DNA from 3 places in the Paenibacillus sp. NRS-1782 genome. Region 2 is predicted to be linked to each of the others. Evidence: riboswitches for the same ligand, from Rfam matches in the RefSeq annotation. Region 2 holds a riboswitch; each other region holds the start of a gene.
The links. A riboswitch is a leader RNA that binds a small molecule or an ion and turns the genes downstream of it on or off. The one in region 2 is predicted to bind thiamine pyrophosphate.
Positions count from the first base shown of each region.

Region 1: linked by a shared signal. The riboswitch ahead of ACIFQM_RS16390 (ABC transporter substrate-binding protein) and the one ahead of thiC (phosphomethylpyrimidine synthase ThiC) in region 2 are both predicted to bind thiamine pyrophosphate.
Region 3: linked by a shared signal. The riboswitch ahead of ACIFQM_RS02660 (thiamine phosphate synthase) and the one ahead of thiC (phosphomethylpyrimidine synthase ThiC) in region 2 are both predicted to bind thiamine pyrophosphate.

Region 1 covers NZ_JBITPH010000041.1:50,932-58,868, reverse strand. Annotated here, with positions in the region: gene ACIFQM_RS16405 (EAL domain-containing protein) at 1-328, opposite strand, end outside; gene ACIFQM_RS16400 (bifunctional 2',3'-cyclic-nucleotide 2'-phosphodiesterase/3'-nucleotidase) at 548-2,593, opposite strand; gene ACIFQM_RS16395 (pyridoxamine 5'-phosphate oxidase family protein) at 2,873-3,307, opposite strand; TPP riboswitch at 3,517-3,626, shown strand; gene ACIFQM_RS16390 (ABC transporter substrate-binding protein) at 3,831-4,877, shown strand; gene ACIFQM_RS16385 (MTH1187 family thiamine-binding protein) at 5,144-5,437, shown strand; gene ACIFQM_RS16380 (ABC transporter permease) at 5,434-6,210, shown strand; gene ACIFQM_RS16375 (ABC transporter ATP-binding protein) at 6,256-7,215, shown strand; gene ACIFQM_RS16370 (TatD family hydrolase) at 7,208-7,937, shown strand, end outside.
Region 2 covers NZ_JBITPH010000031.1:44,129-52,065, forward strand. Annotated here, with positions in the region: gene folE (GTP cyclohydrolase I FolE) at 1-31, shown strand, start outside; gene ACIFQM_RS12810 (lipoate--protein ligase family protein) at 152-997, shown strand; gene ACIFQM_RS12815 (Fe-Mn family superoxide dismutase) at 1,034-2,383, opposite strand; gene ACIFQM_RS12820 (alpha/beta hydrolase) at 2,638-3,675, opposite strand; gene ACIFQM_RS12825 (IclR family transcriptional regulator) at 3,975-4,718, shown strand; TPP riboswitch at 4,826-4,938, shown strand; gene thiC (phosphomethylpyrimidine synthase ThiC) at 5,120-6,907, shown strand; gene ACIFQM_RS12835 (hypothetical protein) at 7,025-7,177, opposite strand; gene ACIFQM_RS12840 (YitT family protein) at 7,663-7,937, shown strand, end outside.
Region 3 covers NZ_JBITPH010000009.1:90,980-98,916, reverse strand. Annotated here, with positions in the region: gene ACIFQM_RS02680 (ThiF family adenylyltransferase) at 1-689, opposite strand, end outside; gene ACIFQM_RS02675 (thiazole synthase) at 686-1,453, opposite strand; gene thiS (sulfur carrier protein ThiS) at 1,456-1,659, opposite strand; gene thiO (glycine oxidase ThiO) at 1,656-2,804, opposite strand; gene ACIFQM_RS02660 (thiamine phosphate synthase) at 2,869-3,483, opposite strand; TPP riboswitch at 3,751-3,859, opposite strand; gene abc-f (ribosomal protection-like ABC-F family protein) at 3,948-5,501, opposite strand; gene ACIFQM_RS02650 (hypothetical protein) at 5,706-6,695, opposite strand; gene ACIFQM_RS02645 (hypothetical protein) at 6,682-7,236, opposite strand; gene ACIFQM_RS02640 (hypothetical protein) at 7,238-7,633, opposite strand; gene ACIFQM_RS02635 (ABC transporter permease) at 7,675-7,937, opposite strand, start outside.

The sequences.
Region 1 (7,937 bases), on a different contig from region 2:
CATCTGGATGCTTGATTCGTGCTTGCAGTTGACTGAATGGAAGCCAGTCCTCATATCCTTCGACAGAAAACGATCCGGCCACCACGACCTCCATATGTAACAACCATTCCTTCGGCAGAAAAGCAAGCCTATCCATCAACTGCTCCAGCTCCGCAGGACTGTCATAACGCAACGTAATGCCGTCCTCGCGCCCTTGTTCCTGTTTCCTTTGTTCCGACAGCAAACCCAAGTTACCCAGCACTTGAGTAAGCGACACCCTCGAATGCCTGATTTTCAGCAATCCCTGGTCCTTAATAGGTAATATGATGCTGCAATTGCTGCAAGTCATAATGGTCCTCCTCGGAACAATTTTCCGATTTTTTCACCATTATATCACAAATAACTAGAACAAAAGAACTATATAAATACGTGTTTTAACAAAAAATAAAGTCTTTTGCACCAATTATAAATTCAAGTGCCGTTATACGTGGAACCAAAAAGCAGCAAGTCTCTCGGCTACGGAGACTTGCTGCTTCATTTTGAATTTAAATGGACCAGAAACCCAGACTTATTTGGAAGCCTTTGGTTTGGTGGTTTTAGCTGGTTGAGCTACCGCAGGTTTGGTCGCTTTTACGGCTGGCTTCGCTGTTGCTTTCGCTGAAGTGACTGTTTCCTTTACAGGAGTTGTTGCTGCATTGGGCTTCGCGCCAGCTTTAAGACTATATTTGGCAAAGCCATCAGCCGCACTGCCAAGGAATGAGATTTTCTGGTTTCCGGCAAGTACGTCTTTTGCATCAGGCGAGGATTCGAAGGTAACCTTAGCCTCACCGAAAGGAGCAATAGACCAGTTGCCGTCCGCAGCCGGATTAATCGTTCCGTTCGTACGGATGTAATCAATAACGACTTGGCGGCTTTCGTCCGGTGCTGCCATCACAATACGTTTGCCATCCGGATTCGCCAGTTTGGATGAGGAAGCACGATAGTTGTTGGTCGCTACGATAAATTTCTGTGCAGGATCAATTGCTTTCCCGTTGTATTGTAAATCCTTGATACGATGAGCAGAAGGATTAATAACGGTTCCCTTCGCATCATATCGTGCAGGCTGAGTCACATCAATCTGGTACTTTACACCGTCAATGACATCAAAATTGTAGGTAGGGAAATCTTTGTTAATCAGCGATTGTTCATCGGTTTTCTTTGGATCGATAGGGTTGAACTGGCCAGCAGACCACTCCAGCCATTCCTGAATTTCAGCACCGGTAACTTCTACGGCTTGAACTGTGTTCGGGTACACGTACAGATCGGACACGTTTTTAATGGCTATCGTGCCTTCAGGAATGTTGGTGTAATACTCAGCACCGTTTCGACCACCAGCCTTGAATGGAGCGCCAGCCGACAATACGGGAAGATTTTCGTATTCGGTCCCTTTAAGATGGTTTTGTACATACCATTTTTGTGCATTCGTCACGATCTGAATGGATGGATCATCCTGAACTAATGCAAAATAACTGTTAATCGGTGCGGTCGTGGTTCCTACTGGTTGACGAACATAATCCAGCGTTCCTGTATGCTCTTCATTGATCGCATCTGTCAGTTTGAATTCGGGTTTGATCTGCGCAGTCTGATTTTTGGTATTCACAACCGGACGTACTTCCGACTGAGAGTTGGTTACATTCCACACGCGGTTTTTCTTTTCCAGGCTCAGGTCAATAATGCCCAGTTCCTTGCCCCATGAGGAAGCTTCCACAGCTGGTACACCATTAATCGTTCCTTTATCCAGGTCTACACCACTCATTTCTTTAAAATCAGGGCCGGGGAAGGATTTATGCGCATGTCCAAACAGAATAGCGTTAATTCCGTCCACCTTGCTCAAATATTTAACGGCATTTTCCATCATCGGAGTTTGTGGTACATCCTCATAACCTGTGTGTGCCAGCACAATAATAATGTCAGCACCCTCGGTTTTCATTTGAGGAATAAACTTTTTCGCCGTTTCCACAATATCCTTGGTAACGACCTTCCCCTTCAAATTGCCTTCATCCCACTGCGTAATTTGGGGCGTTACCAAGCCAATCACGCCCACTCTGAGTGGATGAATTTGACCCTTTTCATCCGTCACTTCTTTATCAAGAATCCGATAAGGGGTAAAATAATTTTTAGTTCCTTGGCCCCCATCATCGTAATACACGTTCGCATTTACGTAAGGGAAATCGGCTCCCTTGAGTGATCTTTCCAGAAAGTCGAGACCATAGTTAAATTCGTGATTCCCCACCGTAGCCGCATCATAGCCCATCAAGTTCATCATCTTGTAGACCGGATGGACTCCGCCCTCTTTCTCGAAGGCTTTGCTTCTGGCCATATAATCACCTAGTGGATTGCCCTGCAACAAGTCGCCGTTATCGAACAACAGGCTGTTTCTTGTTTCACTGCGCGCCTGCTGAATCAGTCCAGCTGTGTTAATCAAGCCATATTCATTCGTTTCCCTGTCCGCATAGTAATCGTAATTCATCAAGGCCGCATGAATATCTGTTGTTTCCATGATGCGCAAATTCACTGTACCGCTATCCTTGGATTCGCTGGCAGCCCAGGACGGAGCGGCCGAAAACACCAGCATGCTACAGGCTACAACTACTGCTGTAAGCCCTCTAAAGCATTTTTTATGAAATATCAAAATATATCCCTCCTCATTAAGGTGTAGGCGTCATACACATGCTTTTGCACATATATGTAAGCTTTGAACCCACCATTCCTATTTTAATCCAATGACGGACAAATGAGTAGTCATTTACTCCATTTATTTATGAAAAAATAATTAATTTTCCGTAAACTTAAAAAACCAGCAAACCTCCCAAATAACTCGGAGAATTGCTGGTTTCCTCATATTCTAACCGTTCTATTTCTCCCAAACCTGACGTCCGTTTTGCTTACCCATATACTCAATACGAGTCGGATTCACATCCAGAATGACATAATCGGGGTCATCTGGGCCAGAAAACCATTCCTTTAGCGAATCATTCCACACTTGTTTACGGAGTTCCTCGTCAGCTGTTACCCGGACAGTAGCCTCAACCTCCACGACTTCCTTCGTACCGCCAACCTCATAGCCCAGCAGCAGATAAGCGTTTGGATTATCCTTCAGCTCTTCCACCTTATGTGTTTTGCGATCTGTCGCGAGATGAATGTTCAGCCCTTCGTTAAAAAGAGCCATATAGCGTACCTTCGGCTTGCCGCCCTCCACCGTACCCAACGAGCAAAATTTGTTGTTATCCAAAGCCTTTACAATGGCTTGTTCCAGTTGGCTGCGATCCAATGTTTCCGTTTTACCCACGGTACAACAACTCCTTTTCGCAAATTAGAATTCCTGTGAATGCCATGCCTTGAACCGAAGGATCATAGTCATTTTCAGAACAAAGCTCACAATAAAAGTGTACCCTGACGTGCGGCAAATGAACCGTCACTTCTTCCCCCATGCTGGACAGACCCGCCTTCTAGGCATATAATCGTCGTAGTAAACCCGAATGAATAACCCATTTGACTATACAATGCCAGGGGTGCTGGAATCGGCCGGCTGAGAGTGTGTCCCAAGACACTGACCCTTACAACCTGATCTGGGTAATGCCAGCGTAGGAATGCTTAAGCAAGATGCGCCCCCTTTTTCTTACTACGGTGGGCCATCCCTTACTTTGGTATATACAAGCGCAAGCGTCCCGGAACATCGGGGCGCTTTTTTTTGTTGAGGATGATGTTGTTGTTGGAACAGATAGCGTCCGGCAGAAGTTATTTTTGTAAAATGGGAAACATAAGCTGTCTGATCCGACGGATTACGGGTAATAAAAGGAGAGAAAACAACGATGAAGCGCATGAAAATGTTAAGCCTGGGGCTGATCAGCCTGTTGCTCATGACCCTGACTCTGACCGCCTGCGGCGGAAGCTCCTCCTCTGCGCCACAAGGTGCGGCTCCTGCCGCCAATACCCAAGCGACCTCCCCGACCAAGGGACTCCAGGATGTAAAAGTCGTGCTCGACTGGACGCCAAATACGAATCATACGGGACTCTATGTCGCCAAGGACAAAGGATTTTACGAAAAAGCAGGCTTGAATGTCCAGATCGTTCAGCCCGGTTCGGGCGGAGCCGATCAAATGGTTGCTTCCAATGCTGTACCTTTTGGTATCAGTTATCAGGAGGGCGTCACACAAGCTCGTACGCAAGGGGTACCGCTCGTATCCATCGCTGCGGTCATTCAGCATAATACATCAGGCTTCGCAGCCCCGGTTGACCGCGGGATTAAGAGCCCGAAGGATTTTGAAGGTAAAAAATACGGCGGCTGGGGTTCGCCCGTAGAAGAAGCGGTCATGAAATCCATCATGGACGCAGACAAGAGCGATGTAAGCAAGGTGAAGATCATTAACATGGGCAATGCCGATTATTTTACAGCCGTGAAGCGGGATATCGACTTTGCCTGGATTTTCTACGCATGGACCGGGATTGAAGCCCAACTACGGGGTGAACCACTGGATATGCTGTATGTAAAAGATTATTCCAAAAGTCTGGATTACTATACACCCGTCATCGTGAGCAACGAACAGACCATTAAAAATGATCCCGAGCTGGTCAAGTCCTTCATGGACGCGACCGCCCAAGGCTATGAATATACCATCGCTCACCCGGAAGAAGCCGCAGACATCTTGACCAAAGCGGTTCCGGAACTGGATAAAAAGCTGGTACTCGCCAGCCAAAAATGGCTAAGCCCGCGTTATCAGGACGATGCCGCCCAATGGGGCGTACAAAAAACGGAGGTCTGGAAAAACTACTCGGACTGGATGTACGAGCGCAAGCTGCTCAGCAAGCCTTTGGAAGTCAATAAAGCCTTCACCAACGACTTCCTGCCCAAGCGCTGATCTTGTAAATCGAGCTTAAAAGTAGCCTTTGCGCCACTACGCAGTCGGATGGTGCTTCGCTTGTAAAGCACCATTCCGCCTACTTCGTTCTTATGCTTGTTTCGCTTTTATAAAAATGCCACACCAATAAAACCCAAAAATATGGTGCTTTTAAGGCGGTTGGCAGCGTAGCGTTACATTTGAATCTGAAGAAGCGAAGCGGTCTCCCCCCCTTAAACCACCATATTTCCCTAAAAACACTCCAAATAAAGGACAGGTGAATTCACATGGCTAACACACTGCTCAGTATTCAAGTAATTCCTAAAACCCCCAATAACGAGGACTCTTACGCATATGTAGATAAGGCAATTGAAGTTATTCAGCGCTCCGGTGTCAAACATCAGGTGAACCCATTGGATACGACCATGGAAGGCGAGCTGGACGAGCTGCTAAAGGTGGTTAAAGAAATGCACGAGGCACTGACAGAAGCAGGCAGTCCAAGCATCATTTCACAAATCAAAATCGCACATAACCCGCAGGGCATCAGCATGGATAAGCTGACCGAGAAATATCGCCCATGAATCCGAAAGGCAAAAACGCTTCTTGGTGGAAAAGCGTATGGCCGCCCCTTGTGGCGGTCCTCTTCTTTTTAGCCGCCTGGCAGGGAGCGGTTTCCTATTTACATGTTGAATCCTGGCTACTGCCAGCTCCGTCCCTAATCGTGCAGGAAGGAATGGCCCAGTCGGCGCTGCTTGGCGCCCATACTTGGGCTACCGTTCGCTTAACGCTGGCGGGATTTACGATCGGCACAGCAACGGGATTATCGATTGCCATTGTTCTTCATACCATCCCTTTTCTCAAATCGGCTCTGTATCCGCTGCTCATTCTTAGTCAAAACATTCCGACCATCGCTCTCGGCCCGTTGCTGATGGTGTGGTTTGGTTTTGGCGTGTTGCCCAAGCTGATGGTGATTACACTGGTCTGCTTTTTTCCTGTGGCTGTAGCGGCCATGGACGGGCTGACGAGGACGGACCGCACGATGATGAGCTATATGCGCATGTCGGGCGCAGGCCGCATGACTATTTTCATGAAGCTGGAGCTGCCGCATTCCCTGCCACAAGTATTTTCGGGCATCAAGATTGCCGCCACATACAGCGTAATGGGCGCGATCATTGCGGAATGGATCGGCGCCAGTGAAGGAATTGGATATTATATGAACCTGCAAAAGTCGGCCTACCGCACGGATCTGATTTTTGCCGCCATTGGCATTATTGTTACACTTAGTTTGTTAATGTTCGTAGCTATTCTACTGCTGGAAAAATGGCTGGTACGTTGGAAACCCGACCAGGAATAGCTTCCAAGTGGAATCAAAGGATACCAAAGAAAGGACGTGGCATGTATGAGTCTGCATCCTACTAACTTATCACCGCAAAATATGGCTGATGAAAAACGAGTCCAACGAGCCGTGGAACCGCAGGAGCATTCTTCCACTTCTCCAGCCTTGGAACTGGACGGTATTAGCCTGGCCTTCCGGGAAAAGCGAAGCCCGCTGCCTGTATTGCAGGATGTATCCTTGAGCGTTCGACCTGGGGAATTCGTCTCCCTGATCGGCCCGTCCGGCAGCGGCAAAAGCACACTGTTTCACATCATCGGCGGGCTGCTCAAGCCCCAGCAGGGGCACATCCGTATGCACGGACAGGACGTGACCGGCGAACGCGGGCATATCAGCTATATGCCCCAGCAGCCCGCGCTTTTCCCGTGGCGTACCACGCTGGACAACGTGCTGCTCGGGCAGGAAAATGCGCGGCGTAAAGATACAACAGCGCAGCCTCGGCACAGCAGCGAACGCGAACGCCGTAAGGAAGCCCTGCAATGGCTGGAGCAGGTTGGGCTTGGCCCATTCGCTAAGGCGTATCCGCATACGCTCTCTGGCGGCATGCAGCAACGGGCGGCTTTCCTGCGCGCGCTACTCAGTCCGCAAGAGCTGATGCTACTGGATGAGCCGTTCAGCGCACTGGACGCGCTGACGCGCGGAGACATGCAACAATGGCTCCTGCGGATGTGGGAGAAGAACCGCCGCTCTGTGCTGTTTATTACCCACAGCATTGAGGAAGCGTTGCTGCTCTCCGACCGTATCTATGTACTGTCGGCGCGACCTGCTTCGGTGATACACATCGTAGACGTTCCCTTCCCTCGCCCTCGCAGGGAAGAAATCACCATCGACCCGCGCTTTATCGAATGGAAGCGGAAAATGACAGGCTGGATGCGCGAGGAAAAGTACAGACTGGAAGGCGACATGGACAACACTGGAGGCGTCCGTGAGGATGCTTCAGGTAATGGGGCAAGCCGTTATGAATGACTCGAAGAATAAGAAACTGGACACGGCAGCGCCAACGACGACGCCAGTACCGGCGCCTCTAATCGACGCGCACATTCATGTGGATGGCTATCCGTCCGAGCAGCAAGAGCTATTGCTCGCTTCGCTTGCAGATAGCAGCGTCGAAGCCGTCATAGCCGTGTCCATGCATCTCGCCTCCAGCCGGGCCAATTTGTGCTTATCTGAGCGTTTTCCCGGGCTGGTACGACCCGCCTTTGGCTTTCATCCCGAACAGCCTCTTCCATCGCAAGCTGAGCTCGATCTGTTATTCAACTGGATGGACAAGCATGCAGAGCATATGGTCGCCATAGGTGAGGTCGGCTTGCCCTACTATAATCGGCTGGAAGCCTTGGAGAGAGCCGTTTCCTTTGACCTTGCTCCTTACATAGAACTGCTGGAACGTTTTGTCCGATTTGCGGGAAAACATAACAAGCCGATTGTACTGCATGCCGTCTATGAGGACGCGGACATTGCCTGCGACTTACTGGAACGCCACGGCGTTACGCAGGCGCATTTCCATTGGTTTAAAGGCTCTCCCGCCACGACCGAACGCATGGCCCGTAACGGCTATTATGTCTCCTTCACACCGGATCTCTTGTATGAGGATGAAATCCGAGGCTTGGCAATACAGTATCCATCCGGGCAGGTGATGGCGGAAACGGACGGCCCTTGGCCCTTTGAGGGGCCTTTTTCCGGACAACAGA
Region 2 (7,937 bases):
TGCAGAGTTCCTCTCGTTGCTCAAGGATTGACCGAACAGGCGTGACGGTGATGTGATGATTAAAAAAGAGTGGTTTACGCATAGGCGTAACCACTCTTTTTTGCTAACATGAGAATAGGTAGCCGGTAGCTGCTTTGAAGGAGGATAGCGTATGGAGAATGTACATATGTCAGCAGACAAAACAACGGTTTTGCCTGATCTGCAATGGTTTCAAGCGCCACTCGTGACCACTCAGACGGATGTTTTGTCTCCACTGGCGTGGGAGGAACTGGCCTGTCGGCAAGTAGGGCAAGGAGCTGCGCCTATTTTGCATCTATGGCGACACCCGGCTGCGCTGGTGATCGGCCACCGGGACCGCAGGCTTCCGTACGCGCCGCAGGCGATGGAGCGTGTGCGGAACGCCGGAGCCTCGGTATGTGTGCGTCCCTCGGGCGGAGCGGCCGTGATGCTGGACAGGGGGGTACTGAACCTGTCCCTGATCCTGCCGAATCCGCAGCGAGCAATCAGCCTGCATGAAGATTTTCGGCTTATGGCGGGGCTGATTGCCGATGCGCTGGCCCCGTGGTCTGCCGATGCACAGACCGGGGAAATCGTCGGGTCCTTCTGTCCCGGCGATTACGATGTCAGCGTCCGAGGCCGCAAGTTTTGCGGCATTGCGCAGCGGCGGCAGGCCAAGGCCTATATCATCACGGCCTTTGTGATGATTGAGGGCAGTGGCGCGGAGCGCGCACAGGCGGTGCAGCGGTTCTATGCGGAGGCAGCCGGAGCTGCGCCGACGGGCGTGCCGAAGCCGGATTATCCGCAGGTGAATCCGGCAACGATGGGCAGCCTGGCGGAGCTGGCAGGGGTGCCGTCGGTTGAGGCTTATACGGCATCGCTGCGCCGTGTAGTCGAGAGCCGGGCGGCGATTGTGCCTGCCGATGGCTCACTGCTACAGCCGCAAGGACTGACGGAGCAAATGAGAGCGCTCAGAGAGCGATACGATTCGCAGGTGTAGTGGGAAGTATGTTCCTGGCTACAGAGGAGTCTTAGCTTAGAACGGCTGCCATCTCAGCTTAGAGGCTTGGGCATAGCGTTTTTCCACCTCAGGCCAGTTCACGACATGCCACCAGTCCTCAATGTATTTGTTGCGCTCGTTCTGATGCTTTAAGTAATAGGCATGCTCCCATACATCTATCGCCAGCAACGGAATGGACTCCCATTGAGTCAGGTTCTGGTGCTTTTCGGCCTGCAAAATTTCAAGCCGTCCTGCACGTGGACTCCACGTCAGGATAGCCCAGCCGCCGCCCTCGACCTTCTCGGCTGCTGAGCTGAATTGCTTCTTGAATGCCTCATAGCTGCCAAAGTCCTTTTTGATCTGCTCCGCCAGCGGCCCGCTTGGTGTTCCACCGCCTTGAGGACTCATAATTGTCCAGAAAAGAGTGTGCAGATAATGGCCTGCACCGTTAAACGCCAGCTCGCGTTCCCAATGCTTCACAAGGTCAAAATCACCCGTTTTCCGGGCTTCCTCCAGTTTTTTCTCCGCTTTGTTTAAATCATTCACATAGCTTAGATGATGCTTGTCATGGTGGATACGCATCGTTTTCTCATCAATGTACGGTTCAAGCGCATTATAGGGATAAGGAAGCGGCGGCAAACGATGTCCCCCGATAGGAACAGATCGGCCGGGGGAAGTTTTTTCCGTAGCCGAAGGCTCTGTCTGGCTGGACTGGACGCCTTTGTCTTTGTTCGCCCACGGTCCTTCCCACCTCGTGCCGTCTGTTTGCCCTGTCTGCCGCTCTCGCAGCGCATCCTCGGGGTAATCCTCACCCTCTGTCGCCACATGAAACAACGCAGTGGCCCGCGCAATGGAGCCGGGCTCCTGAAAGGGATTGGTCGAGATCAGGAAATACTGGCTCTCATATGCCGCATGCAACACAATTCCGGTGGATTTCGGCTGCTGTCGTAACGCATGGCTGTGCTCGGTCAGCAGACTGAGCTGCCGTACATACTCCTGTGACTGGCGGTTTGCGGTTTGCAGCAATTCGTCCAGACGATGATTCAGCTCTTGTGAGATAGGCTGTGAATCTGATGCCGATCCTGACCCCGATTCTCTCGATTGCCCGGCTTGTGCTTGTGCAGCAGCTGACGACCGCTCCCATTGACGATGCCACGCCTGATCTGCCGGATCAAGGGCGCTTCGCTGCTCTTCAAGCAGCTCTATAGCGGTGCGTTCCGTCTGCTCGAATACCGTCCTCCAGTCATCCAGCAGCCGCACGTAATCAGGCTCCAGCCCCTCTGTAGCGGACTTAATTACTTCCACATGCCAGCTTTCCTGCTGCTTCCAATGCCGGATTTCCTCCAGCACACGTAAGGGCAGGAAAGACCCGTAAGTACTCAGCATCGTTTTTACCTCCCGTATCCCACTATGGCTATCCGGGCTGGTCCCAAGAACCTGACCCGGATGCATACGTACCCAGTATATTCGCCGTCTCATCGGGAATATGTCTATAAACTCCCCGATCCGGCACGGACATGTAATGTGGGACAATGAATACATAGTTGGACGCAAAAAAGAAGCCTCGCTTCGACACGGGCTAAGTGTCCATAGACGGGCTTCTCCATATTAAAAGGAGTATGGCTTCTACAATAGAAGCGTTACTTCGTAGTCGTTTGTTTACTGGCATTAGCGATCATTTTCTTGTCCTCCAGCTCTTGTACACCGCTTAAAAACGTCGATACCCGCCGCAAATACTCACGTGGATGCTCTCTGAAAATAAGCTCATGCAGCCCTTTTTTGACAATCCATACACTGGAAAGCGGGTTGGTTTGATTGGCAGCGAGCTTTTCCGCAATCGGGTAAGGAGCCTTTTCATCCTGCGTCCCATGTACGAACATGATCGGGAACGGATAGTTTTCTGCTTTGACCTCTTGATATGGAATCTGATGCAGGCTGGTACCGTTCAAGACTGGAAACAGCAGCTCCAGAATTTCCAGAGACGGATGGCGAGGCAGATCAATTTGATTATGAATGTTATGGTACAGTGTATCCGGCTCCAGCAGGAAGGTGCTGTCCAAAATCATGGCGTCCACATCCTTGGTCTGCAAGCCCGCCTGAAGAGCAGTTCCTGCCCCCATCGAGAAGCCCCATACGATAATCTCCGAGGAACCGCGTTGCTTCGCAAGCTGGATCGCCCCGAGAAGCTGCTGGGATTCCGCTTTGCCTCCGGTTGCGACGGCTTTGTTATTTTGTGATGCGAATCCGTAATCGAACATGACAACGTTAAAATTCAAACGGTGGGCATAATGGGCCAGATCATACATCGGAATCCAGCTTTCTTCGCGGTTGGCCCCATAACCGTGGCTGAAAATAATCGTTTTCTTCGATTGATCTGCCGGGATATACCAGCCCTGCACCATCCGGCTGCCGTCCTTGGCGGGGAAGCTGACATCCTCGTAGGGCATTCCTTTGGCCTGCATCGGGTTCGAGTACAGTGGCGCGACAGCTGGATTCGTCAGTACCCATGCGATATAGGCGTGCAGGGTAATAAAGCAAAACAATAGAAAAAATACGACCGACAGCAGCAAGGCAATGACAACATGCTTGATCCGCAGCAGCCGGGGATTGATCAGTGGGGTGGACGGCTCCTGGACAGCATGCTGTAGCTGAGAGCTGCGCTGGGATGTCGAAATCATGTAAGAGCCTCCTTATATAAAAATGAACTTCGTTTCATATAATTCTAGGTACAATTTCACTTGAAAATGATAGTCTATGCCCGTATTGATACCTATTATCGTATGATGCGTGTTATCCAAAGTCAACGGCTGAACCGGAAAAGTAAAAATGATGCAAAGAATTGTCGATGTTTGTCCTCGTTCTGTAATATGGCTGTCACAAAAACATTGGTTTACAGTAGCCACGACTATTCTATATAATTTATGTAACCATGTTTCATGGTGTGAAACGAATATGGAACAAAGAGGAGCGGTTCACAATGGAAGACCGTAAATTAACCGTTCGCGCCGTGGAGCGTGCGCTTGATATACTGATGTGTTTTACCGGAGATTCCGATCTGGGCCTGACAGAGATTGCCTCCAAAATTGGTTTACATAAAAGTACCGTCCATCGGCTGCTGACCACGCTGGAGGATCGGGGCTTTGTCGTTCGGAATCCCGCAACGGAAAAATATCGGCTTGGCATCCGGATATGGGAGCTATCCACCCATCTGTCACAAAGCGACGAGCCGGCGATCCTGTTACAGCCAGCGATGGAAGGATTGCGTGACCGTCTGGGCGAAACGGTCAGCCTATACCTGCGCGATGGCAGCATGCGTATCCGCATTCAGGCCGTGCAGAGCAATCAGGCGATCCGTCGCGTTGCGCCAGTGGGTGCGCGCATGCCGCTGGCTGTAGGAGCCTCCAGCAAGGTACTGGCGGCCTTTATGCCGCCGCAGGAGCTGGAAGTCCTGCTAAGCGGGGACGAATGGCCGCCCTCGGTAGATCCGGAGGTTTATAAGGCTCAATTGCAGGATATTCGCGAGAAGGGCTATGCGACCAGCTATGAGGAACGTGAGCCGGGCGCTGCTGCTGTGGCTGCGCCTATCGTGAATCGGAAGGGACAGGTCGCTGCGGCCTTGTCTGTATCCGGTCCGGTCAGCCGACTAGCGCCCGAGACGCTGCATGATTTTGCACCGATTTTGATCGAGGCTGCCAAGGAAATGGGGCTTATGCTTCCATAATTTTTGGAAAAAGGGACCAGGGAAGGGTTGCCAAAGCCGCAAATTTGAAGTAGTCTGATGGGGATGGCGGGTTGTCCTATATAGCCGCCTCATACGAATAGAATTAACAGAGTTACTGGGGGAGCCTGTAATGCCGGGCTGAGATGGAATCGCACTAGATTCCGGACCCTTTGCACCTGATCTGGATCATACCAGCGTAGGGAAGTAATCGGCCATTGAAATGTATACGCAGCCGCTGTCTACGGCAACGCATCGGAGTATGTTTCCGCGTGCGTAGCCGTCTGGATAGCTGTTTCGTTAGATTAGCCGGTTCCCTGGGGAACCGGCTTTTTTGCATAGATCAGCCAGCCTGGGGTGGTTCGGATCGGTGTGTCATTTCATCGAAACGGGAGGATTGGACAATGAAACCGACAGAAACAGAGGGAACAGCAGGGAACGCAGTGGATGAACAGACCGGAGGGGTAAAGCCCTTTCCAGGGAGCCGCAAGGTGTATATTCAAGGCACGCGGCCGGGCATTGCCGTGCCGGAGCGTGAAATCGCGCTACATCCCACACATACGCCACAGGGCACGGAGCAGCATGAGCCGTTACGTGTGTACGATACGAGCGGTCCCATGACCGACGAAGCCTATCAGGTCGATATCCGTCAGGGCTTGCCTCCATTACGGCGAGCCTGGGCACTGGAACGGGGCGATGTGGAGGCTTACGAGGGGCGTGCCGTCAAGCCGGAGGATAACGGGCTGAAACCCGGCTCCAAACGGGAGACGGCTGAATTTCCCGGCGTCACCAACCGTCCGCTCCGTGCGCGGCAAGGGCGTACTGTAACGCAAATGCATTTCGCTCGGCAAGGGATCATTACGCCCGAAATGGAATTTGCGGCCATCCGCGAAGGGGTAGAGCCTGAGTTTGTGCGGCAGGAGTTGGCGGCAGGGCGAGCTATTTTGCCTTCAAATATCAATCACCCGGAAAGTGAGCCGATGGTGATTGGTCGTCATTTTCACGTGAAGATTAATGCGAACATTGGTAATTCTGCGGTTACGTCCTCCATCGAGGAGGAAGTGGAAAAAATGACCTGGGCTGTACGCTGGGGCTCGGATACGGTCATGGACCTGTCCACAGGCCGTAACATCCATACGACGCGTGAATGGATCATCCGTAACTCCCCTGTGCCGATTGGGACTGTACCGCTGTATCAGGCGCTTGAAAAGGTGAACGGCGAAGCAAAGGCGCTAACATGGGAGTTGTATCGTGACACGCTGATTGAGCAGGCGGAGCAGGGCGTGGACTATTTCACCATTCATGCGGGCGTGCTGCTGCGGTATATTCCGATGACGGCAAGCAGAATGACGGGAATTGTGTCCCGTGGAGGGTCGATTATGGCGGCTTGGTGTCTTGCGCACCATCGGGAGAACTTTTTGTACACGCATTTTGAAGAAATATGCAAAATCATGAAAGCCTACGATGTGTCCTTTTCCCTCGGAGACGGTCTACGTCCAGGCAGTATCTATGATGCGAATGATGAGGCACAGTTTGCTGAGCTGGATACGTTGGGCGAGTTAACGCAGATTGCCTGGAAGCATGATGTTCAGGTTATGATTGAAGGGCCGGGACATGTCCCGATGCACAAAATCAAGGAGAATGTGGACCTGCAAATGGAGATTTGCAAGGAAGCTCCCTTTTATACACTGGGACCGCTCACGACGGATATTGCGCCCGGCTACGATCATATTACCTCGGCGATTGGGGCGGCAATGATCGGTTGGTTCGGGACGTCCATGCTGTGCTATGTGACGCCGAAGGAGCATTTGGGCCTGCCGAACAAGGATGATGTTCGTGAAGGAGTCATTACGTACAAAATTGCGGCACATGCAGCCGATCTGGCCAAAGGCCATCCACGGGCGCAGCAGCGGGACGATGCTTTGTCCAAGGCACGCTTTGAATTCCGCTGGCGCGACCAGTTCAATCTTTCGCTCGACCCTGAGCGGGCCTTGTCCTACCATGATGAGACGCTGCCAGCAGAGGGAGCCAAGGAAGCACACTTTTGCTCAATGTGCGGTCCCAAGTTTTGCAGTATGCGTATCACGCAGGACATTCGCGCCTATGCGGCAGATAAGGGGCTGGACACCGAAGAAGCGGTAGCCGCCGGGATGCGTGAGAAGGCAGAGCAGTATCGGGATGCCGGGCAGTAAATCCTTAAACTTATAAACACATGAATAACAAAAGCCGTGGTTCTCTACAGATGATGTAGGGGCCACGGCTTTTTAGCTTATGTAAAGCGGGATCATCTAACCGGATAAACGGCTGCTTTATTTTTTACCCATTTTCTCATTCAAAATGTCCTGAAAGCTGAGCTTCTTCTCCGAGCTGTCTTCCTTCTTCTGCATACTCACTGCGTTGGCACGTTGGTATTGGTGATGAAAGGGCATCAAGGTGTGTACAGTTAAATTCATTGTATTCATGTAGGTAGTTCCTCCAATTCCATTTTGTCAAATTCAGATTGAGTTGCTTAGGACGTCTGTATAGGACTATTCGTATGTACTTGATGCCGTAATACCGGGTAGACTGCTTGGTAATGTTTCAATCATTATAAACGCATTTTTTCAAATTAAAACGCTTTTGACATAAAACAGGAAGATGGTCATATGTGTCCAAAATGAGGATTAGGTGTATGGTCATTCTGAGGGAAAATGTGCCTAGGTCCAGAACAAGGGCCAGAGGCCCGTTTTCTTAGTTTAGTAGTCGGGACCGTGTTTTTTTGTCGAAGATCCTTATATAAGTCAAAATGAAGTCAGTCTGGTGGCGAATTAAAGTGTCAAAGTTGTATTGACTTTATGTTTGGGAGTGGATACCATGAACTGGTTGTAAGCGTGTTTTAGCTACTAGGATCAGCCAATCCATCTGGCGATTCATCCTTTGAAATGTTTAAGAAAGGACCAGGACATATATGAAAAAAAGAATTGCAGACATCGCATTTATTATTCTGGGTGCGTTTTTTTTCGCGCTGGCTGTTAATCTGTTTGTTATCCCGAATGAGTTTGGCGAGGGGGGCGTTACAGGGGTCACGATTATTTTGTACTACCTGTTTCAGTGGTCCCCTTCGATCGTCAATCTGGCGATCAATGGCTTGCTGCTGATTGTCGGGTATAAATTTTTGGACAAGAGAACGACCCTGTACACCGTGATTGCAGTCGCTTTTAACTCGTTGTTTTTACATTTAAC
Region 3 (7,937 bases), on a different contig from region 2:
AGCAGCTTGCCCCTGAGATCAACACGGTATCCACCAAGTAGCTTGAAGGCTTCCGTGGTCTGGTTGGCCGTGACCATCTGCACCGCCTGTGGAATGATCCCCACGGTATCACAGGTTTCTCCGCCAAGCGGTACAGTTCCAAGCAGACAATGAAGACAAGGCGTTTTCCCTGGTAAAATGGTATAGGTTACACCATAGCTGCCAACACATCCCCCATAAATCCAGGGAATGCGATGCTTTTGTGCCACATCGTTCATAAGTAACCGGGTATCAAAGTTGTCGGTGGCATCCATAATGAGGTCTACTCCCTGAATCAGCTCCTCCAATTCCTCTACCCCGACATCCAGAACTTGTGCGTGTATGATCGTTTCCGAATTGATTTCCTGTAGTCTTCGCTGGGCAGCTACTGCTTTGGGGCACCTCTCTGCGGCGTCACTCTCCTGAAAAAGCTGCTGGCGCTGCAAGTTACTCCATTCCACATAATCCCGGTCTGCGATGGTCACTGTGCCTACGCCTCCGCGAACGAGCGTTTCCGCAATCCCGGTCCCCAGCGCTCCAGCACCAATGATCAGTACGTGGGACGAACCCAGCCGGCGTTGTCCTTCCGGCCCGAAAGGGGCGAATCTTTCTTGTCTGGAATAACGATCATTGGGTTGTACTTGCACACCCGTTTTTTCAGTCGCCTTCATGCCTGAACCAAGCCTTCTGTCGGGCTGCTTGCCGAGGCATAACGCTGTACAGAAATCATGCCCGCTTCAAAACCATATCTGCCCGCGCAAACAGCCAGCTTCATCGCCTCAGCCATTTTCACAGGGTCCTGAGCTCCTGATACAGCTGTATTCAAAAGTACGGCATCTGCCCCCAGTTGCATCGCCATTGCCGCATCGCCAGGCGAGCGAATGCCGGCATCGACGATAACCGGAACCTCCGCTTGCTCAATTATTAGCTCTAATGAAAACGGGTTTAGCAGGCCGCGTCCTGTACCAATAGGTGAAGCTCCAGGCATAACAGCATGTACGCCAAGCTTTTGCAGCCTTTTGGCCAGAATCACATCATCTGATATGTAGGGCAGCACGATAAAACCTTCCTCCAGCAGCTTTTCACTAGCCTTGAGTGTTTCAAAAGGATCAGGCAGCAATGTCTTGCTATCCCCAATGACCTCCACCTTAATCATGTCGCATAGACCTGAGGCTCTCGCCAGCTTAGCGATGCGCACTGCCTCGTCCGCCGTTGTCGCTCCTGCCGTATTGGGAAGCAGTGCATAACGACTCAAATCCAGTGTATCTAGAAAATGTTGCTTATCCCGTTCCTCCAGATTTAATCTTCGCACGGCAAATGTTAATATTTCGGTCTCCGCAGCTTCCACAGCTTTGGATTGAATATCCAGATCGACGAATTTTCCTGTACCCAATAACAGCCTTGACGTAAAAGATGCTTTACCAATCGTTAACATCATTAACCACCTCCCACAAAATGTATAATTTCCAATCTATCTCCATCTTTCAGTATCGCTTCATCATGATCCTCACGAGTCAATATGTGACGATTCAGCTCCACTACTACAGTTTTCACTTTCAAATCCAGCTCCTTCAGCAGTTGATCCACATGAATGATCCGACTGGAAAAGGTCATGCTCTGACCGTTAATCGTCAGCTTCATTTACTCGCCTCCTTTATATGTTCAGGAGAAAAGCCGCTTATTCCAAGCTCAGCCACACCAACCCCTTTTAACAGAGCTGCTATCGCAAACCCGGTAGCTTCGCTCAGCAACACGCCGTTCCGGTAGTGCCCGACTGCGGCATATACTCCTTCAACGCCGGGAACAGGCCCAATACAAGGACGCCGCGCCGCTGCCTGCGGACGCAAGCCCGCCCAAGTGCGTAAAAAAGAGGCTTCACGGACACGAGGCAGCCAGGCAGAAGCACGGGCCAGCAGCGCCTCCAGGCTTCCAATGGTCACCTCTTTGTCATGCTGATGCGGCAGACTCGTCGCTCCAATCCAAAGCTCGTTATTCCGCTTGGGCACCAAGTAAATATCATCGGCGTAGATGGTATATTCCAAGGGATGATCCTTCAAGGAGATAGCAATAGCCTCACCCTTGACCGGATAAAGCGGATATTCAAAACCAACCTGCTCCAGCAGCCTCATACTATCCAAGCCTCCAGCAATAATGACCTGTTCGCAGGAAAAAATGCCTCTGTTTGTTTGTACGCCACAAATTCGCCCATGCTGTACTATGAGATACTCAGCCTGTGTACCCGTCCATATTGTTGCTCCGAGCACCGTAGCTGCCCTTGCATAAGCACAACAAAGCTGGACCGGAGAAATCTGCGTCTCCTTTGAGCGGTATATAGCCCCGATCGCTTGACCATCCAAACCTGGAATTCGGCGGGCCAATTCTTTGGCATCCCACCAAACAGGATGATCATCCTCTCGCGCAATAGCCGCAGCCCAGCGTCTTTGTCCCTCGGCTTCAGACCGGAAGGGGGTCACAAATCCTTCTGTTCGGAATTCTACCTGAACACCGGACAAACGCTCTAGGTCACGAACCAGCTCGGGAAATGCATCCCGGCTTGAGCGAGCGAACTGTGCCAACTCCGGGTCGGTGAAATCATCACTCTCTGCTGCCAGCATCCCGACCGCAGCTCCTGAGGCTCCCTCGCCCGGAATGAAGCGCTCCAGCAATATCGTACTGCGCCCCTCCTTGGCCATATGATAAGCAATCGAGCTACCGATAACACCTCCACCAATGATCAAGCATTCAGCGTGTCCAATAGCTGGTGCCTTTGTTTTTATCTCTGGCATATGTTTCATCTCTCCCCTCCACTTACGATTGTGCTTGCAGCAAACTCCTATTTTCGTTTCACCACTACAGGCCGTGAACTACTCGATCTGTCATCCGCCTATATGCCCTCGCAGCCGCAACAGGGAACTCTGCCTTCCAGATGCCGGACATTACGGCAATTCCACTTGCACCCGCAGTATACAGCTCGTGAATATGGCGTGGTTGTATGCCGCCTAGAGCAATCACAGGGATGCTCAACAACCTGCTTATGCGCTCAAGCTGTGCTATACCTCGCGGAGTAACACCAGGCTTGCAGTGAGTCTCATACACATGTCCATAGAGTACATAATGCGCTCCTGCCCGTTCGGCAGCCTGTGCCTCCTCCAAGGAATGCACCGACACCCCACAGCGCATATCCTCTGAGAGTAAGCTTTTGACAGCTGCAACAGGTAATCCGTCAGCCGGTAGCTGGATAGCTCCAACGGAGGTCAGCAAAGCAACATCCACCCGGTCATTTACTGCAATTTGCTGTAAAGGAACTCCTCGATTCACCATACTGCGGGTTAAATCGAGCAATTCAGATGCGCTCTTCTGCTTCAAGCGCACATGTACATAATGAACATACGGATGAATAGCAGCAGCCACCTGGGCAGTATGTGCATGTGCACTGGAGTCGCCTTCCATCGTAATTACGTGCAATTCGATCTTATTCTCACCTCACAATGGACTAAATGGTTGTAAGCTGACCCTGTATCTTTACAGTCTCATATCGTGCTATACGTTATGGACTAACCACGTTTACCAGCAAAAAAATGAAGGGGTACGGTATATGAATACGAACGAAAACGCAAAAAAACCACTTCCCGAAGGAAGTGGTTTAACGTACGTCCAATAACCAAACGGATCATTATATCCGTATACGTATATCGTCCCACATACAAACAAAGTAATAAATTCGTTACCTCGTTTGTATGGCGCTCACTTCCCTACGCTGGCATAACCCAGATCAGGTGCAAAGGGTCCGAAATCCGGTTATTCCGTCTCAGCCGCATGGGCGGCTCCCCTAGTGTAACTATTTTATTGTATCAGCTAAAGATAGCTTAGCATAATTTCCTAATCCTGCAAACCCTGCTTCTTGTGAAGCTTGGTACAGAACTGGATATTTAGTTGACTTTACTTGTCCATTCTTCCACATTCCACGTTTTGGTTACCCAATCCTCATAAAAGTCCGGTTCGTGAGATACGAGCAGCACCGTTCCTTTGTACTCCTTCAAGGCACGCTTCAGCTCATCCTTCGCTTTGATGTCCAAGTGATTGGTAGGCTCATCGAAAAGCACCCAATTGCTTTCCCGCATTAACAGTTTGCATAGGCGGACTTTGGCCTGCTCACCACCACTGAGCGCGGATAGCGGACGGGTGATATGCTCATTTTTCAAACCGCAACGCGCCAAATGCGCCCGTACTTCATGCTGGTTCAAGTGCGGGAATTCATTCCACACATCCTCAATCGGTGTAACTTTCTCTGCTCGTACCTCTTGCTCAAAATAAGCTGACTGCAAGAAATCCCCTTGATAGGTCTTGCCGCTGATCGGCGGAATTTTTCCCAGAATGGTTTTGAGCAATGTCGATTTACCGACACCATTATAGCCCACAATCGCAATTTTATCGCCACGTTCAATCGTCATGGACATTCTAGGCAACAGAGCATGGGTGTAGCCAATTTCAAAATCAATACCCTCAAACACCGTTTTCCCACTCGCACGCGCTTCTTTAAATTGGAATGTTGGCTTAGCCGCTTCTTCCGGTTTATCAATGCGCTCGATTCGATCAAGCTGCTTCTCACGACTCTTCGCCCGACCTGACGTAGAGGCGCGCGCCTTATTGCGTTGAATGAAATCTTCCTGCTTCTTAATAAAATCCTGCTGCTTCTCATAAGCTTCAATATGCTGGCTTTTGTTCAGGTCTGCCATTTCAAGGAACTTTTCATAGTTGGCTGAATAACGGGTCAGCTTGGCAAATTCAAGATGATAGATGACATTAACGACCTGATTCATAAATTCAGTATCATGAGAAATAAGAATAAACGCATATGGATAATCCCTCAGATAACGTGTAAGCCATTCAATATGCTCTACATCCAAATAGTTGGTAGGCTCATCCAGCAGTAACACATTTGGCTTTTCCAATAGCAGCTTGGCAAGTAGGACCTTCGTTCGTTGTCCACCACTAAGTGCGGAAACATCCCGCTCCAGTCCTATTGCGGAAAGGCCCAATCCATTCGCCATTTCTTCAACCTTCACATCAATGAGGTAAAAATCCCCCATATCCAGTTGTTCCTGAATTTCACCCATCTCTTCCAGCAGCACTTCCAGTTCTTCGGGAGAAGCTTCCCCCATCTTGTCAGTGATCTGCATCATTTCCTTTTCCAATTCCAACAACGGGAGAAAGGCGTCCTTCAGTACATCCCGCACCGTTTTACCAGGTGTAAGCTTGGTGTGCTGATCCAAATACCCATAACGTACACGTGGAGTCCATTCCACTTTGCCTTCATCCTTAAGCAATTTTCCGGTCAGGATGTTCATCAGTGTCGATTTACCTACACCATTGGCTCCCACCAAACCTACACGTTCCCCTCCGAGCAATCGAAAGGATACATTTTTAAACAATGTGCGGTCCCCAAAATTATGGGATACATTTTCTACAGTCAATAAACTCATAAGCTGTTTTTGGCTCCTTATTATCATCGGCGATGCCGACTGTTCTTATTTCATATGCATTTCTTTCAAAGCCTTATTGTAGCACATCCAGTAGCCTTATCGGAATATTGAAAATGGGTGAATTTGAAGGATTTTGATATTGTCTGCTTATAAAAAAAGAAAACCACTCGTAGGAGTGATTTATTTAAAGATTGTTTAAAGATTTTATCTATTATCATTATCACATTTGTATTCAAAATACCCTGCGGCTGCCGCAGATTTTTCATCTGTAAAACGCTCTGTCGCTTTAAAGGGAGCAGGGCAGGAATCTCTGTAAAAATATTTCATTCCGGTATCCGGCTCTACGCCGCCGATCATGGCTTGTTTCCTGACGACTCTCCCCCCACCAAACCCATAGTTATTGTAGTATCTGTCTCCAACCGGGATTCCCTGGATAAACGCCATCAGCCCCACATCATCTACCGTGTTATACCATTCCTCTTGCGAGATAAGCGGCAGCGTGAATGTATACGATATACCATTATGTACTGCTTTCTCGTTATAGAGATTAATAAGTCGGCCCAGATCCTCCTGAATGCTGTGGACAATGGTGGAACGTCGTGCTTGCTCAAAAGCTTCCGGGTCATTCAGCAACGAGATCGTTGTCTGTCCCTGAAGCTCCTTCTGAAAGCCCTCTACCCACCTGTGATTCCTAGCATCGTAGGCATGTACATAATTATCCAAAGTAAACCCTACACTGTTACCTGCCGAATCAACGTAGGCATAAGGTTTTTTTTCACTCCATTTGGGTTCCTGGACAGCTTGTCCATGCTCATCTGTGTAAGATTCGGAAGCGAACACATAATAGCCGTCATAGTCCAGAATCGTAAGTGCAGGCATATAATCCAATAATGCGCGTTGTGCCACTGTATCCCCATCAATTCCCATATTAAGAAATAGGGTACGCAGGAACGTGTGCAGCGCTTCTTCTTTATCTACACGAAAAAACTTGTCCGATCCATACCCGGCCTCTCGTTCCTGACGCTCATTCTGTGAAAGCACGACACCTGCATCCTGAATTGCGGTACGGAGGGCAGAGGTATATTTCATTTCCAATTGCTGTACTTCGCGCTGATTCTGCACCCGCAGGTCACTAACTACGCCAAAGGGCAAAAACAACACGATAAATATAACTGCAAAATCAGTAATCTTCATTCAGAACCATGCCTCCGTAAGAAGCTGTAACCGCAGGTTTGCCGCTATTTGCCCCACCAAGGAGCCATGATTTGTACAAGTCCGCAGGAGTTCGATTCGTATTGTGTACCCTCACTGTAAAATAATCTCCTGACATCATGGTATACCGACGTGTTTGATCTGACTTTGGCTGCTGATTGTCTGGAAACAGTACAGGCAAGATTTGCGGGTTATAGTAACCGTCATATACGGAGGAATAGTAGCCGAGAAAGCTATCCGGCCTCGCCGCATCTGCATAGTCCGGTACATATTTTTTGTGCATATGCTCCAATTCAACCTCATACGTATTACCCGTCAGCTCTAGCTCACGCATAAAATCGTTATACATCGTCGGTGTAATATATCCCTTGGTTCTCACCATATCAACAAAACGTACGGTTGAATGATACGTATTTAACCCGGATATATCGTCCTGTCGTTCAGCGGCTTGAGCTGCGGGTACTATGTACAAAAGCAGTATAGCGAGCAATGCCCCTAACAGCTTGGATATAGATTGAACCACTTCAGTCCTCCCCCAATTTCTCAAAACGTATGGATTGTATTTCTCCATACTGATCACGCTGTGGATGCATGGAATATAAAGAGGAAGCATCAAGGGCTGATACATCGGGCTCAAACGGTTCGGAATACATATCGTATACTGTACCATCGACTTGAACAGAAATGCCTTCCTGCAAGTTCATGCGGATTGCCTGCATAACTTGAGTTCCTTTGACCCGTTCTGGCATACTCACCTTTAAAGTACGATTGATACGCCCCTCGGAATGCTCCTCCTGCTGCGATCTTAATTCCAGTGCAGTACCCATCTGACTGGACAGCTCTGCGGCCGTTGCACATGCGGTTATAAACAGCGTAACTGACACACCAAGCCGCAGCATACTTGAAGCGTGATCAGACATGCTACCCATCTCCCTTACAATTAATATCCTTATTCTTCTTCCTAGGATTGGGTGAACAACAACCCACGTACAACGTTTGATTTATCCTTGACGATTTCCGCCTTGAATTTACCACTTGGATTTACATATTCGTTTTCTTTCTCACTCAGCGTATTCGTTATTTTTCCTGTCTTATCACTTCCACCATTCACCGCTCCATACTGTTCACTGTCTGTGCTAATGTTCAGAGCATTACCGTACCACTGACCTGCCATGTTTTTTCCAGTTTTAATCTGAATACCAAATTGGTCCTTACCCTGAAATT